3 regions of the Streptomyces sp. NPDC005863 genome follow, and region 1 is predicted to be linked to each of the others. Evidence: riboswitches for the same ligand, from Rfam matches in the RefSeq annotation. Region 1 holds a riboswitch; each other region holds the start of a gene.
What was found. Region 1 has a riboswitch for S-adenosylmethionine ahead of ACFYO9_RS07980 (hypothetical protein). Riboswitches for the same ligand answer to the same signal wherever they lie in the genome.
Positions count from the first base shown of each region.

Region 2: it holds a riboswitch for S-adenosylmethionine, as region 1 does, so the genes downstream of both, ACFYO9_RS13295 (aminotransferase class V-fold PLP-dependent enzyme) here and ACFYO9_RS07980 (hypothetical protein) in region 1, are expected to answer to the same signal.
Region 3: it holds a riboswitch for S-adenosylmethionine, as region 1 does, so the genes downstream of both, thrC (threonine synthase) here and ACFYO9_RS07980 (hypothetical protein) in region 1, are expected to answer to the same signal.

Region 1 covers NZ_JBIAII010000002.1:373,645-377,915, reverse strand. The annotation lists gene ACFYO9_RS07995 (MFS transporter) at 1-371, shown strand, start outside; gene ACFYO9_RS07990 (MarR family transcriptional regulator) at 371-823, shown strand; gene ACFYO9_RS07985 (radical SAM protein) at 930-2,288, shown strand; SAM riboswitch class IV at 2,366-2,475, shown strand; gene ACFYO9_RS07980 (hypothetical protein) at 2,521-2,883, shown strand; gene ACFYO9_RS07975 (SDR family oxidoreductase) at 2,959-3,693, shown strand; gene ACFYO9_RS07970 (amino acid permease) at 3,723-4,271, opposite strand, start outside.
Region 2 covers NZ_JBIAII010000003.1:198,737-203,007, forward strand. The annotation lists gene ACFYO9_RS13285 (rhomboid family intramembrane serine protease) at 85-816, shown strand; gene ACFYO9_RS13290 (Lrp/AsnC family transcriptional regulator) at 813-1,094, shown strand; gene ACFYO9_RS13295 (aminotransferase class V-fold PLP-dependent enzyme) at 1,126-2,508, opposite strand; SAM riboswitch class IV at 2,672-2,789, opposite strand; gene trpD (anthranilate phosphoribosyltransferase) at 2,874-3,938, opposite strand; gene ACFYO9_RS13305 (cytochrome bc complex cytochrome b subunit) at 4,097-4,271, opposite strand, start outside.
Region 3 covers NZ_JBIAII010000016.1:147,922-152,192, reverse strand. The annotation lists gene ACFYO9_RS36530 (MoaD/ThiS family protein) at 228-503, opposite strand; gene thrC (threonine synthase) at 601-1,896, opposite strand; SAM riboswitch class I at 1,914-2,070, opposite strand; gene ACFYO9_RS36520 (glucosyl-3-phosphoglycerate synthase) at 2,207-3,151, shown strand; gene ACFYO9_RS36515 (trehalose-6-phosphate synthase) at 3,230-4,271, shown strand, end outside.

The DNA.
Region 1 (4,271 bases):
TCGTCGCGTATCTGCTCTTCGGCACCGGATTCGGCCTGGTCAACGCTCCGATCACCAACACCGCCGTATCGGGGATGCCCCGCTCGCAGGCGGGCCTCGCCGCCGCCGTGGCCTCCACCAGCCGCCAGGTCGGCCAGTCCCTCGGCGTCGCCGTCATCGGCGCCCTCATGGCCGGCGGGGTGCACGCGGGCGCGGCGGGCTTCACCGACGCGGGCCGCACGGCCTGGTGGATCATCGCGGGCTGCGGCGCCGCCGTGCTGGTCACGGGTACGCTCACCTCCGGCCGCTGGGCCAGGGAAACGGCCCGGCGCACCGCGCGGACGCTCGCCGCCGAGGACGCGGAGGGGACGAAGGAGACAGTGAAGGCCTGATGGAGCGCGCACACGACACCGAGCCGGCTGCCGACGACGCGACCCTCAGGACGGCGACCCGCGTCTGGCAGGGCCTGAACACCCTGGTGCTCGACCGGCACAACCGCCGCAAGGCGGTGGCCGAGAGCCTCGGCATGAGCTTCAGCCGCATCAGGGCGCTGCGCCGCCTCACCGGCGACCCGATCACGCTGCGGGACCTGACCGAGCGGCTGGGCAGCGACCCGCCCTACACCACCGTCATCGTCGACGACCTGGTCCGCCGCGGCCTCGCCGAACGCATCACCAACCCCGACGACCGCCGGTCCAAACTGGTCCACCTCACCGAGGAGGGCCGGGCCGCGGCCGCCCGCGCCACCGCGATCCTCACCACACCGCCCGACGCGCTCCTCGGGCTGCCGGACGAGGACATCGAGGCGCTCGACCGCGTTCTGGCGAAACTCTTGAAAGCATAGCCGCGCGGCGCGGCCGCCCTACGACCGGAGCCCGATCCCGAACGGAACGGCCGGGTATTAGCGTGGACGGGACAGATCGACCGACAGGATCCGAGGTGCCCGGCCCATGCCAAGCCGCAGCGAGAGCCGTACCGAGCTCATCGAGTCACTCATGGAGCGGTTCCCGCACGTGCCGCGGGAAGCCGTCATCAAGGAGGATCTGCTGCGCGGCGGCATCGCCTTCGACGAGTCGGCGCTGAGCGACAACGAAGGCGGCGAGGTCAAGCCGAAGTCGTACTTCATCTTCTCCTTCGACCACGGCACGCTCCCCGAACTGGGCGCCGCGGCCCTGCGCCGCCCGCCCGAGGAGATCGTCCTCACCGGCGGCCCCTACGAGCTGCGCCGCACCGTCGTCTCGGTCCGCGTGAACCCGTCCTCGCCCTACCGCGTGGCCGCCGACGACCACGGCGTGCTCGGCCTCTACCTGGACGGCGCCCGCATCTCCGACGTCGGCCTGCCGCCGATGCCGGACTACTACCGGCACACGCTGGAGAACGGCAAGTCCGTGATGGAGGTGGCGCCCACCATCCAGTGGGGCTACCTCATCTACCTGACGGTCTTCCGGGTCTGCCAGTACTTCGGCGCCAAGGAGGAGTGCCAGTACTGCGACATCAACCACAACTGGCGCCAGCAGAAGGCGGCGGGCCGCCCCTACACGGGCGTGAAGCCGATGGACGAGGTCCTCGAAGCCCTCGCCATCATCGACAAGTACGACACGAACAAGTCGTCCACCGCGTACACCCTCACCGGCGGCGCCATCACCACGCGGCTCCAGGGCAAGGACGAGGCCGACTTCTACGGCCAGTACGCGAAGGCCATCGAGGAGCGCTTCCCGGGCCGCTGGATCGGCAAGGTCGTCGCCCAGGCGCTGCCCAAGGCGGACGTGCAGCGCTTCCACGACTACGGCGTGCGGATCTACCACCCCAACTACGAGGTGTGGGACCCCTACCTCTTCGAGCGGTACTGCCCCGGCAAGGAGCGCTACGTCGGCCGTGACGAGTGGCACCGCCGCATCCTGGACTCCGCCGAGGTGTTCGGGCCGCGCAACGTCATCCCCAACTTCGTCGCGGGCGTGGAGATGGCGGAGCCGTTCGGCTTCAAGACGGTCGACGAGGCCATCGACTCCACCGTCGAGGGCCTGCAGTACTTCATGTCGCGCGGCATCACGCCCCGCTTCACCACGTGGTGCCCCGAGCCCACGACGCCGCTCGGCAAGGCCAACCCGCAGGGCGCCCCGCTGGAGTACCACGTGCGGCTCCTGGAGGCCTACCGCGCCACGATGGAGTCCAACGGCCTGTCGTCGCCCCCCGGTTACGGTCCCGCGGGCCCCGGCAACGCGGTCTTCTCGGTCAGCTCGTTCATGGACAGCCTGCCCGCGGAGGCGGCCGCCCCGGAGGACGCGGTCGTCCCGGCCGAGGCTCCGTAGGCACCGCCCGGAGGCCGGCCCGGGGGGCACGAATAACCCCGGGCAGGCCTCCGCGGCACCGTGTTACGGTCGGTGCGGGTCACGAGTTCCAGCGCCAAGCCCCGGCTCGCTGGACGGCACCCCGCTCCGTCGCGGGTGCCCCGGGTGACGACCCGCCCCGTGCGACGTGCACGGGGAACGGCGGATCACCGGGGTCGGCGACACCCGGGGTCCACGACTCCGGAGGCGCACCATGACGCACCAGCACGCCACTCCCACCTCTACGGCCGACGACGTCGAGCACGGCCAGCGGGTCGAGCCCGCCGAGCGGGTCGACGTACTGCTCTCCTCGTACGACGTACGCGACGACGGTCTGATCCCGCTCCACCTCCTCGGCCCCACCCTGGGCGCCCCCGCCGCGCTGCGCACCCTTGACCCGGAACGGCTGCGGGCCCAGCTGCGCGCCCACCACGGCGTCGTCCAGTGGGAGCCCGGCCGCAATCTGCTGCGGCTGCGGCACGGCACCGGCCGCGCCACCCTGATCCCGCTCGACGCGGACCTGCCCACCGGTCGTCCCGCCCTGCCCACCGGTCAAGGTCACCGCTTCGTAGGATGACGGCGTGATCCGGACGCGGGCGACCCCCGCGGCCGGGCGGCGCGACAGTCAGCCACCCAGAGCCGGAGGTCCCCCGTGCAGCACCACCCCGTCACCGTCGTCACCGGCGGCAGCCGCGGTATCGGCGCGGCCGTCAGCGCCCGTCTCGCCGAGGACGGCCACGACGTCGTCATCGGCTACCGCTCCCATCAGGCAGCCGCCGAAGAGGCCGCCGACGCGGTCCGCGCGGCAGGACGACGCTGCGTCACCGTCCAGGTCGACACCGCCGACGAGGCCGACGTCGACCGTCTCTTCGACACCGCCGCCGCCGAACTCGGCCCGGTCACCGGTCTGGTCAACAACGCCGGCGTGAGCGGCCCCGTCGGGCCCCTCGCGGAGGCCGACGCCGAGGGCATGCGCCGGGCGCTCGAAGTGAACGTCCTCGGCTATCTGCTCTGCGCCCGGCGCGCGGTGCGGGACCTGACGGCGAACGGCGGCGGCGCGATCGTGAACATCTCGTCCGCGGCGGCCACCCTCGGCGCCCCCGGCGAGTACGTCCACTACGCGGCGGCCAAGGGCGCCGTCGACACGCTGACGGTCGGCCTCTCCAAGGAGGTCGCGGGCGACGGCATCCGCGTCAACGCCGTTGCCCCCGGCGTGATCTGGACCGAGTTCCACGCCGACCCCGAGCGCCCCGCGAAGCTCGCCGCGGGCATCCCGCTGGGGCGCTCGGGCCGGCCGTCGGAGATCGCGGCGGCCGTCTCCTGGCTGCTCTCGGACGACGCGTCGTACGCGACCGGCACGGTCGTACGGGTGGCCGGCGGCCGCTGACGCGCCGCGGAGCGGGCCGGGGCCGTGACTCAGACGATGTTCTCCGCGACCTCGGCCTGCTCGCGGTCCGAGCCGTACGCCTGCGGCGTGCTGTAGGAGCGTCGCGCCACGAACCACCACACGGTGGCCAGGAGCAGCACCGCGGCGAGCGCGATCGACGCGTAGTTCATCGAGTCGACGGTCACCGGGGAGACCTGCGGCAGGCAGAACAGCACCGTCACGAACACCACCCAGACCACCGCGATCCAGCCGACCGGCTTGCTCCAGCGGCCGAGGTTCCACGGACCGGGCTGGAAGCGGTCGCCCGCGCGAAGGCGCAGGTAGATCGGGATGGCGTACGCGGGGGTGATGCCGATGACGTTGATGGCGGTCACCGCCGTGTACGCGGTCGTCGAGTACAGGGAGGGCAGCGCGATGACCGCGGCGAGCCCCACCGACAGCCACACGGCGGGCACCGGCACCTGGGTACGGGAGCTGACCTTGCGCCAGATCGCCGAGCCGGGCAGCGCGTTGTCGCGGCTGAACGCGAACACCATGCGGCTGGCCGCGGCCGTCTCCGCGTTGCCGCAGAACAGCTG
Region 2 (4,271 bases), on a different contig from region 1:
AGGCCTGTAAGGGGCGCGACGCTGCGGCCCGCGGAGCGGCATGGCGGCCTGGGCAGGTAGCGCCCGTTACGTCATGCTTCGTCCATGATCCGAACATGGAGTGCGAAGGCGGGCCGGCTGCTCGGGGCGCGGACCGCCCCGGTGACGTACGGACTGATCGCCGTCTGCTGCGTGGTCTTCCTGATCTCACCGATGTCCGGGTTCAACCCCTCCTACGGCCGGGGCGACGAGATGATCGGCGCCCAGCAGGCCTACTTCGAGCAGTGGGGGGTGGTACCCGTCGAACTGTTCAGCGGTGCCCCGCGCGCCGCGCTCGGCCCGTTCACCGCTCTCTTCGTGCACGGAAGCTGGCTTCATCTGCTGGGGAACATGCTCTTCCTGTACGTGTTCGGCGTCATGGTCGAGGAACGCATGGGCCACCTCCTGTACGCGTGCTTCTACCTCTGCTGCGGTTATCTCGCCCTGCTCGCCTACGCCGCCGCGCACGCGGGCTCCGACCAGACGCTCGTGGGAGCCTCCGGCGCGATCTCCGCCGTCCTCGGTGCCTGCCTGTATCTCTTCCCCAGGGCGCGCGTCACCAGCCTCTTCCCGTTCCTCTTCTTTCTGCCGCTGCGCTTCCCGGCGTGGGTGGTGCTGCCGTTCTGGGTGACGCTGCAGTGGCTGGCCGCGGGGCAGGACGGCAAGGGGACGGGGGTCGCCTATCTGGCGCACCTGGTGGGCTTCTCGCTGGGCTTCGTCTGCGCGTGGGGGTGGCGGGTGTGGACGACTAGAGTGAGGGCCACCGCACCGGCCACCGAGGGAGACTGCAAGCCGTGATCACCGCGATCGTGCTCATCAAGACCAGCGTGGACCGGATCCCGGAGATCGCCGAGTCGATCGCCGCCCTCGACTCCGTGAGCGAGGTCTTCTCCGTCACCGGCACGTACGACCTCATCGCGATGGTGCGGGTGCCGCGCCACGACGACCTCGCGGACGTCATCCCCGGCCGGATCAGCAAGATCCCCGGCGTCGAGGGGACCGACACGCACGTGGCGTTCCGCACGTACTCGCAGCACGACCTGGAGGCCGCTTTCGCGATCGGCCTCGACTCCTAGGCGCCGTCCGCTCCCGTCCGCTCCCGTCCGGTCAGGCGGCCGCGCCGGTGTCCGGGACGCAACGCCCGTCCTCGGTGCGGTAGTTCCACCGGGCGCCGTCCGCCACCAGTTCCTTGACCGCGCGCACGAAACGCTCGACGTGCTCGTCGGGGGTGCCCGCGCCGAAGCTCACCCGGATGGCGTTCAGCGACTTCTCGCCGGGCGCGGCCTCGGGGGCGCCGCACTCGCCGGGCTCGTCCGGCTCGCCGCCGAGCAGGGTGCGCACCAGCGGGTGGGCGCAGAACAGGCCGTCCCGTACGCCGATCCCGTACTCCGCGGAGAGCGCGGCGGCGAAGTGCGAGCTGTTCCAGCCGTCCACGACGAAGGAGATGACGCCCACGCGCGGCGCGTCGTCCCCGAAGAGCGAGAGGACCCGCACCTGCGGCACCTCGGCGAGGCCCTCGCGCACCTTCGCGATCAGGTACTGCTCACGGGCGACCAGCTCGTCGAAGCCCGCCTCGGTGAGTGCCTTGCAGGCGGAGGCGATCGAGTAGACGCCGATGACGTTGGGCGAGCCGGCCTCGTGCCGGGCCGCGCTGTCGTGCCACTCCACGTCCACGCCGCCGCCCGCTTCCTTGGGGCGTCGCGCCACCTTCCGCGAGGCGCCGCCGCCCGCGAGGTAGGGCTCGGCGGCGCGCAGCCAGTCGGAGCGGCCCGCGAGGACACCCGAACCGAACGGCGCGTACAGCTTGTGACCGGAGAAGGCGACCCAGTCCACGTCCAACTCATCGATGGAGACCGGGTGGTGGGGCGCGAGCTGCGCGGCGTCCAGGACGATGCGGGCGCCGTGCGCGTGGGCGGCGGCGGCCAGCTCGCGCACCGGCCAGATCTCGCCGGTGACGTTGGAGGCGCCGGTCACGCAGACCAGGGCGGGGCCGTAGGGCTCGCGGTCGGCGAGGGCGCGCTCCAGGGTGTGGACGGCCTCGTCGGGGGTGCGCGGCGCGTCGAGGTAGGTGACGCGGGCGTCCCGCCACGGCAGCAGCGAGGCGTGGTGCTCGGTCTCGAAGACGAAGACCTCGCAGCCGGCGGGCAGGGCGGCTGCCAGCAGGTTCAGCGAGTCGGTGGTGGAGCGGGTGAAGACGACCTGGTCGCCCTCGCGGCAGCCGAGGAAGTCGGCGACGGTGGTGCGGGAGTTCTCGAAGAGGTCGGTGGAGAGCTGCGAGAGGTAGCCGGCGCCGCGGTGCACGCTGCCGTAGTACGGCGCGTACGCGGCCACGTCGTCCCAGACCCGCTGCAGGGCCGGCGCGCTCGCCGCGTAGTCGAGCGCGGCGTACGTCACCTCGCCGCCGGTGACCAGCGGAACGGTGACGTCCCGGCCGAGCACGGCCAGCGGGGCACAGACGGAGGCGTCGACGGCAACGGCGGAAACAGACATGGCGAACTCCCGTGAGAGGCAGGCGAATTCACCGCGCCACAACGATGTCGACGGCGCGGGAGAAAGGTGAAGAAGGGTGTGCGGAGGCGGGGCGTGAAGCCCTGTCACATTCGCTTGCTCACGAGACTGCTCCCTTGAGGACCAGGACCCCAGGGTTTGCAGGGGTCCGCGCTTGCCATACGCCTTGCTGCGTACGACCTGGTCTTCACCCGGGGCACCCCGCCACGGACGGAGGGTTGCCGGACAGCGGGCCGGGGCCGTAGTCGCTGTCACTCATGACCTGTGCAGCATCCTGCCATACGATCTTCGGCGCGCAAGGCGCAGTCCAAAATCCGGACTGCGCCTTGCGTCACACAGGGGGCCGCTCAGCGGTTGCTGGCCGACACCCAGCGCTCCAGGGCCCGCTTGGCGGCGCCGGAGTCGATCGCCTGCGCCGCGCGGGCCATCCCGGCGCGGATCTGCTCCACCAGCGGCTCGTCGGTCGGCGTGAGGGCCACGAGCGCCGCCGCGGAGTTCAGCAGCACCGCGTCCCGCACCGGCCCGCTCTCGCCGTCCAGGAGGCGCCGCGCCACCTCGGCGTTGTACGAGGCGTCGGCGCCCCGCAGCGCCTCGACGGGCACCAGGTCGATCCCGACGTCCCGCGGGTCGAAGGGCTCCTCGCGCACGGCGCCGTCCCGCACGGTCCAGACCCGGGACGTCGACGTCGTCGTCAGCTCGTCGAGTCCGTCGTCGCCGCGGAAGACGAGCGAGGAGTGCCCGCGCTCGGCGAAGACCCCGGCGACGACGGGCGCCATCCGCGGGTCGGCGACCCCGACCGCCTGGGCCCGCACCCGCGCGGGGTTGGTGAGCGGGCCGAGCAGGTTGAAGACCGTCCTGATGCCCAGCTGGCTGCGGGCGGCGCCGACGTGCCGCAGCGCGGGGTGGAACTTCACGGCGAAGCAGAACGTGATGCCGGCCTCCTCGGCGACCTCGACGACCCGCCGGGGCGTGAGGTCCAGGTTGACGCCGAGCTTCCCCAGGACGTCGGAGGCGCCGGACGCGCTGGAGGCGGCGCGGTTGCCGTGCTTGACGACCTTGGCGCCCGTTCCCGCGACGACGATCGCGGACATGGTGGAGATGTTGACGGTCTTGGCGCCGTCGCCGCCGGTGCCCACGATGTCGACGCTCGGGCCCGGCACCTCGATGACGTTGGCGTGCGCGTACATCGCTCGTACCAGACCGGAGATCTCCGCGACGGTCTCGCCCTTGGCGCGCAGCGCGACCACGAAGCCCGCGATCTGCGCGTCGGTGGCCTCGCCGCGCATGATGCGGTCCATCGCCCACGCGGTGTCGTCGGCGCTCTGGTCCCGTCCGTCGAGCAGACCGTTCAGCACGCCGGGCCAGGAACGGGCCGCCGCGGTGTCGCCTCCTGCGGGGGTCACAGCGTTCATGGCTGCTCCTGGTCTGTCCGGTGGGTGGGGAAACGCCCCGGCGCGCCGGGGTGACACCACCCTATCCAGCCCCGGGACGGCGAAGAGCCCCGTCCATGCACTGGACGGGGCTCTTGCCGTGGCGACCTCGGGGGTCGGAGCTTCGGAGCTCGGGTGGATCAGTGGTGGCCGTGGCCGCTCGTGATCTCCTTGTACTCCTCGGCGGTGGGCTTGGGGATCTGGTTGTTCTCCCCGTAGTAGCCCTTGGAGAGCTTCGCCCGGAGCTTCTGCGAACCGGACAGCTTGCGCTCGACGCCGTTCTCGTCGACCGACGGGCCGATCTCGACCGGCTTG
Region 3 (4,271 bases), on a different contig from region 1:
TGCCGTAATTCAGGGCAAGTCGGGCCGGGCAAAAGCCACATGGGGCTCAAATGGGCGGCGCGCATTGGCTGCTTCTTGTCGACTCCGGGTCGACTTCGTATATGCGCTCGGCACAAACGGCGAAGCACACTTCCCAACTGTACCGCGCTCAACCATGCAGAATTGCCCCCTCCGTTTCTCCGACGGAGAGGGCAATTCGGGTTAAGCAGGGTTCTTGCAGAAAAGGATCAGCCGCCGGCGACGGCCGGAATGATCGAGACGCCCGCACCGTCCGGGGTGGCGGTCTCCAGTCCCTGCTCGAACCGGACGTCGTCGTCGTTGACGTACACGTTCACGAACCGGCGCAGCTTGCCCTGGTCGTCCAGGACGCGGGCGGCGATGCCGGTGTGGTTCTTCTCCAGGTCGGCGATGACCTCCCCGAGGTTCGCCCCCTCGGCGGCGACCTCGGCCTTGCCGCCGGTGTAGGTACGCAGAATGGTGGGGATACGGACGTTGACGCTCATGGGTTTCACCTCGGGGATATCAGGGGGCGGGGGCGCCCCGTCAGGGACGCGGGGAACTGCGCGACCGGCCACGGCCGGCCCGCAGGGAAGCTACGGCCTAACCGGCGAGCCCCGCGGAGCGAAACGCCTCAAGGTTCGGCTTGATCGTGGCGGTCGCCTGGGACCTCTCGGCAACCGCGTCGAGCGTCTTGAGCCCGTCACCGGTGTTCAACACCACCGTGGTGAGGGAGGGATCGATGAGCCCCGCCTCGACGAGCTTCTTCGTGACGCCCACCGTCACCCCGCCCGCGGTCTCCGCGAAGATCCCCTCGCTCCGGGCGAGCAGCTCGATCGCTTCGACGACCTGCTCGTCGTTCACATCCTCCACCGCACCCCCCGTACGCCGCGCGATGTCGAGCACGTACGGCCCGTCGGCCGGGTTGCCGATGGCCAGCGACTTGGCGATGGTGTTCGGCTTCTGCGGGCGGACCACGTCATGGCCGGCCTTGAAGGCCGCCGACACCGGGGAGCACCCCTCCGCCTGCGCGCCGAAGATCTTGTAGGGCTTGTCCTCGACGAGGCCCAGCGCGATGAGCTCCTTCAGCCCCTTGTCGATCTTCGTGAGCTGCGATCCGGAGGCGATCGGGATGACCAGCTGGTCGGGGATGACCCAGCCCAGCTGCTCGCAGATCTCGTACGCGAGGGTCTTGGAGCCCTCGCCGTAGTACGGCCGCAGGTTGACGTTGACGAAGCCCCAGCCCTCGCCCAGCGGGTCGCCGATGAGCTCGGAGCAGAAGCGGTTCACGTCGTCGTAGTTGCCCTCGATGCCGACGAGCTCGCCGCCGTAGACCGCGGCCATGACGACCTTGCCCTGCTCCAGGTCGTGCGGGATGAACACGCAGGAGCGGAAGCCGGCGCGGGCGGCGGCGGCGCCGACGGCGCCCGCGAGGTTGCCGGTGGAGGAGCAGGACAGGGTGGTGAAGCCGAAGGCGCGCGCCGCTTCGAGGGCCTGCGCGACGACGCGGTCCTTGAAGGAGTGCGTGGGGTTGCCGGAGTCGTCCTTGACAAACAACTTGCCCTGTTGGACGCCGAGTTCGGCGGCGAGGTTGTCGGCCTTGACGAGCTTGGTCCAGCCCGGGTTCAGGTTCGGCTTGTCGGCCACGTCGGCGGGGACGGGCAGCAGCGGGGCGTAGCGCCAGATGTTGGCGGGGCCCGCCTCGATCTGCTTGCGCAGGGACTCCGGGTCGCCGAGGGGCAGGTCGTACGCGACTTCGAGGGGGCCGAAACACTCGGCGCAGGCGAAGATCGGGCCGAGCGGGAAAGTGGTGCCGCATTCCCGGCAGGAGAGTCCCGATGCGGGGCCGAGGTCTACGGAGGTGGTGGTGTTCTCGGTGGCGACAGTCTGCACAGCCATGGAGGCGAGGCCCTTTCTCCTCATCTTCCTCGCGACGCATCTCGCCGCGAGACGGATTTGGCACCTTCCCTAGCCGGGAGCCTCGCGGCGCTGATCACTTGATCGCGTACGAGACCGGCTGGAGGGTTGCCGGGGCTTCAACGGGCCGTATCCCTCTGCCCCTCTGGATGAGCGGTATTCGATTGTGTGACGCCCGGGACCCCCGACATGCGGTGGTCATCGGCGTTGTTCAAGACTGTAACCGAAGCCCCGGACCCTAGAGATAGTCGTCCGAACCGCGAGATGGATCACATATGGGAGGACTGCGACCGTGCTGGAAGAGGTCGAGCACTGGCTGAGCAGGCGTTCCTGGTCCGTCGCCGACCGCCCGCTGGATCTCCTGGTCGCCGCCAAACGCGCGTCAGGAACCTCGGTGAGCGTCGTACTGCCCGCGCTCGACGAGGAGGGAACGGTCGGCGAGATCGTCACCAAGATCCGCCGCGCACTGATGGAGGAGGTCCCGCTGGTCGACGAGCTCGTGGTGATCGACTCCGGCTCCTCGGACCGTACGGCCGAGGTGGCGTCGGCGGCGGGCGCCAGGGTCGTGCACCGGGACGAGATCCTGCCGCGCCTGACTCCGGTGCCCGGCAAGGGCGAGGTGCTGTGGCGCTCGCTCCTGGTGACGGGCGGGGACGTCGTGGCGTTCGTCGACGCGGATCTGCGGGAGTTCTCCGCGGACTTCGTCTCGGGCATCGTGGGCCCGCTGCTCACCGACCCGGACGTGGCCTTCGTGAAGGCGATGTACGACCGGCCGCTGGGGTCGGCCGCGGGGCAGGGCGGCCGGGTGACGGAGCTGATGGCGCGCCCGCTCCTGAACATGCACTGGCCGCTGCTCGCGGGGTTCGTCCAGCCGCTGGGCGGCGAGTACGCGGCGCGCAGGTCGCTCCTGGAGCGGCTGCCGTTCCCCGTGGGGTACGGCGTGGAGCTGGGGCTGCTCGTCGACGCGCTGCACACGGTGGGTCTGGACGCGCTGGCGCAGGTGGACGTGGGGGTGCGCAGGCACCGGCACCAGGACGGGCAGGCGCTCGGGCGGATGGCGGCGGCGATCTACCGGACGGCGCAGCTGCGGCTGGCGCGCGGCCATCTCCTGCGGCCGGAGCTGACGCAGTTCGAGCGGGGGGCGGACGGGTTCGTGCCGCGCACGTATCCGGTCGACACGGAGGAGCGCCCTCCGATGACGGGCATCGCGGAGTACGCGCACCGTCGCGTGGCGTAGGGCGTCACATCCGGCCAGGCCGTACGCGGAGTCCGTCCGTACGTTTGCCCGAGCCCGTCACGGGCTACGTTTTGCCACATGGTCTCCGAGTCCGCATCGTCAGCAGCAGCACGATCGTCAGCAGCAGCGCAGGTACTCGTCGCGTCCAACCGCGGCCCCGTCTCGTACACCGTGGGTGAGGACGGGGAGCTGACCGCGAAACGCGGGGGCGGCGGTCTGGTCTCCGGGCTCAGCGCCATCGGTGACGACGCGGACGCGCTGTGGGTGTGCGCGGCGCTCGGCGACGGCGACCGCGAGGCGGTGCGGCGGGGCGTCGGCGAGCCGGGCGTACGGATGCTGGACATCGACGCGGACGTCCACGCGGACGCGTACAACGGCATCGCCAACTCGGTGCTGTGGTTCGTCCACCACATGCTGTACCAGACGCCGCTGGAGCCGGTCTTCGGGCCGGAGTTCCGCGCGCGGTGGGCGGCGTACGAGAGGTACAACCGGGCCTTCGCCGAGGCGCTGGCGGCGGAGGCGGCGCCGGGCGCGGCGGTCCTGGTGCAGGACTACCACCTGACGCTGGTGCCGGGGATGCTCCGCGAGCTCCGGGAGGACGTGCGGATCGGCCACTTCTCACACACGCCGTGGGCGCCCGTCGACTACTTCCGGATGCTGCCGGACGACGTGGCCGAGCAGGTGCTGCGCGGGATGCTGGGCGCCGACCGGCTGGGGTTCCTCACCGGGCGGTGGGCGGACGCGTTCACGGAGTGCTGTGTGCGGGTCGTCGGCGGGACATCGGGCACCCGGATCGGGGTGCACGGGCTCGGCGCCGACGCGGACTTCCTGCGGGAGCGCTCGCGGCGGGACGACGTCGAGGAGCGGATGCGGACGCTGCGCGGGCAGGCGGGTACGCAGGACGGGGAGGACCGGAAGCTGATCGTCCGGGTGGACCGGACGGAGCTGTCGAAGAACATCGTGCGCGGCCTGCACGCCTACCGCGAGCTCCTCGACACCCACCCCGAGTGGCGCGAACGCGTCGTGCACGTCGCCTTCGCCTACCCCTCGCGGCAGGACCTGGCGGTGTACCGCGAGTACACGGCGGAGGTCTCCCGGGTCGCCGAGTCCATCAACTCCG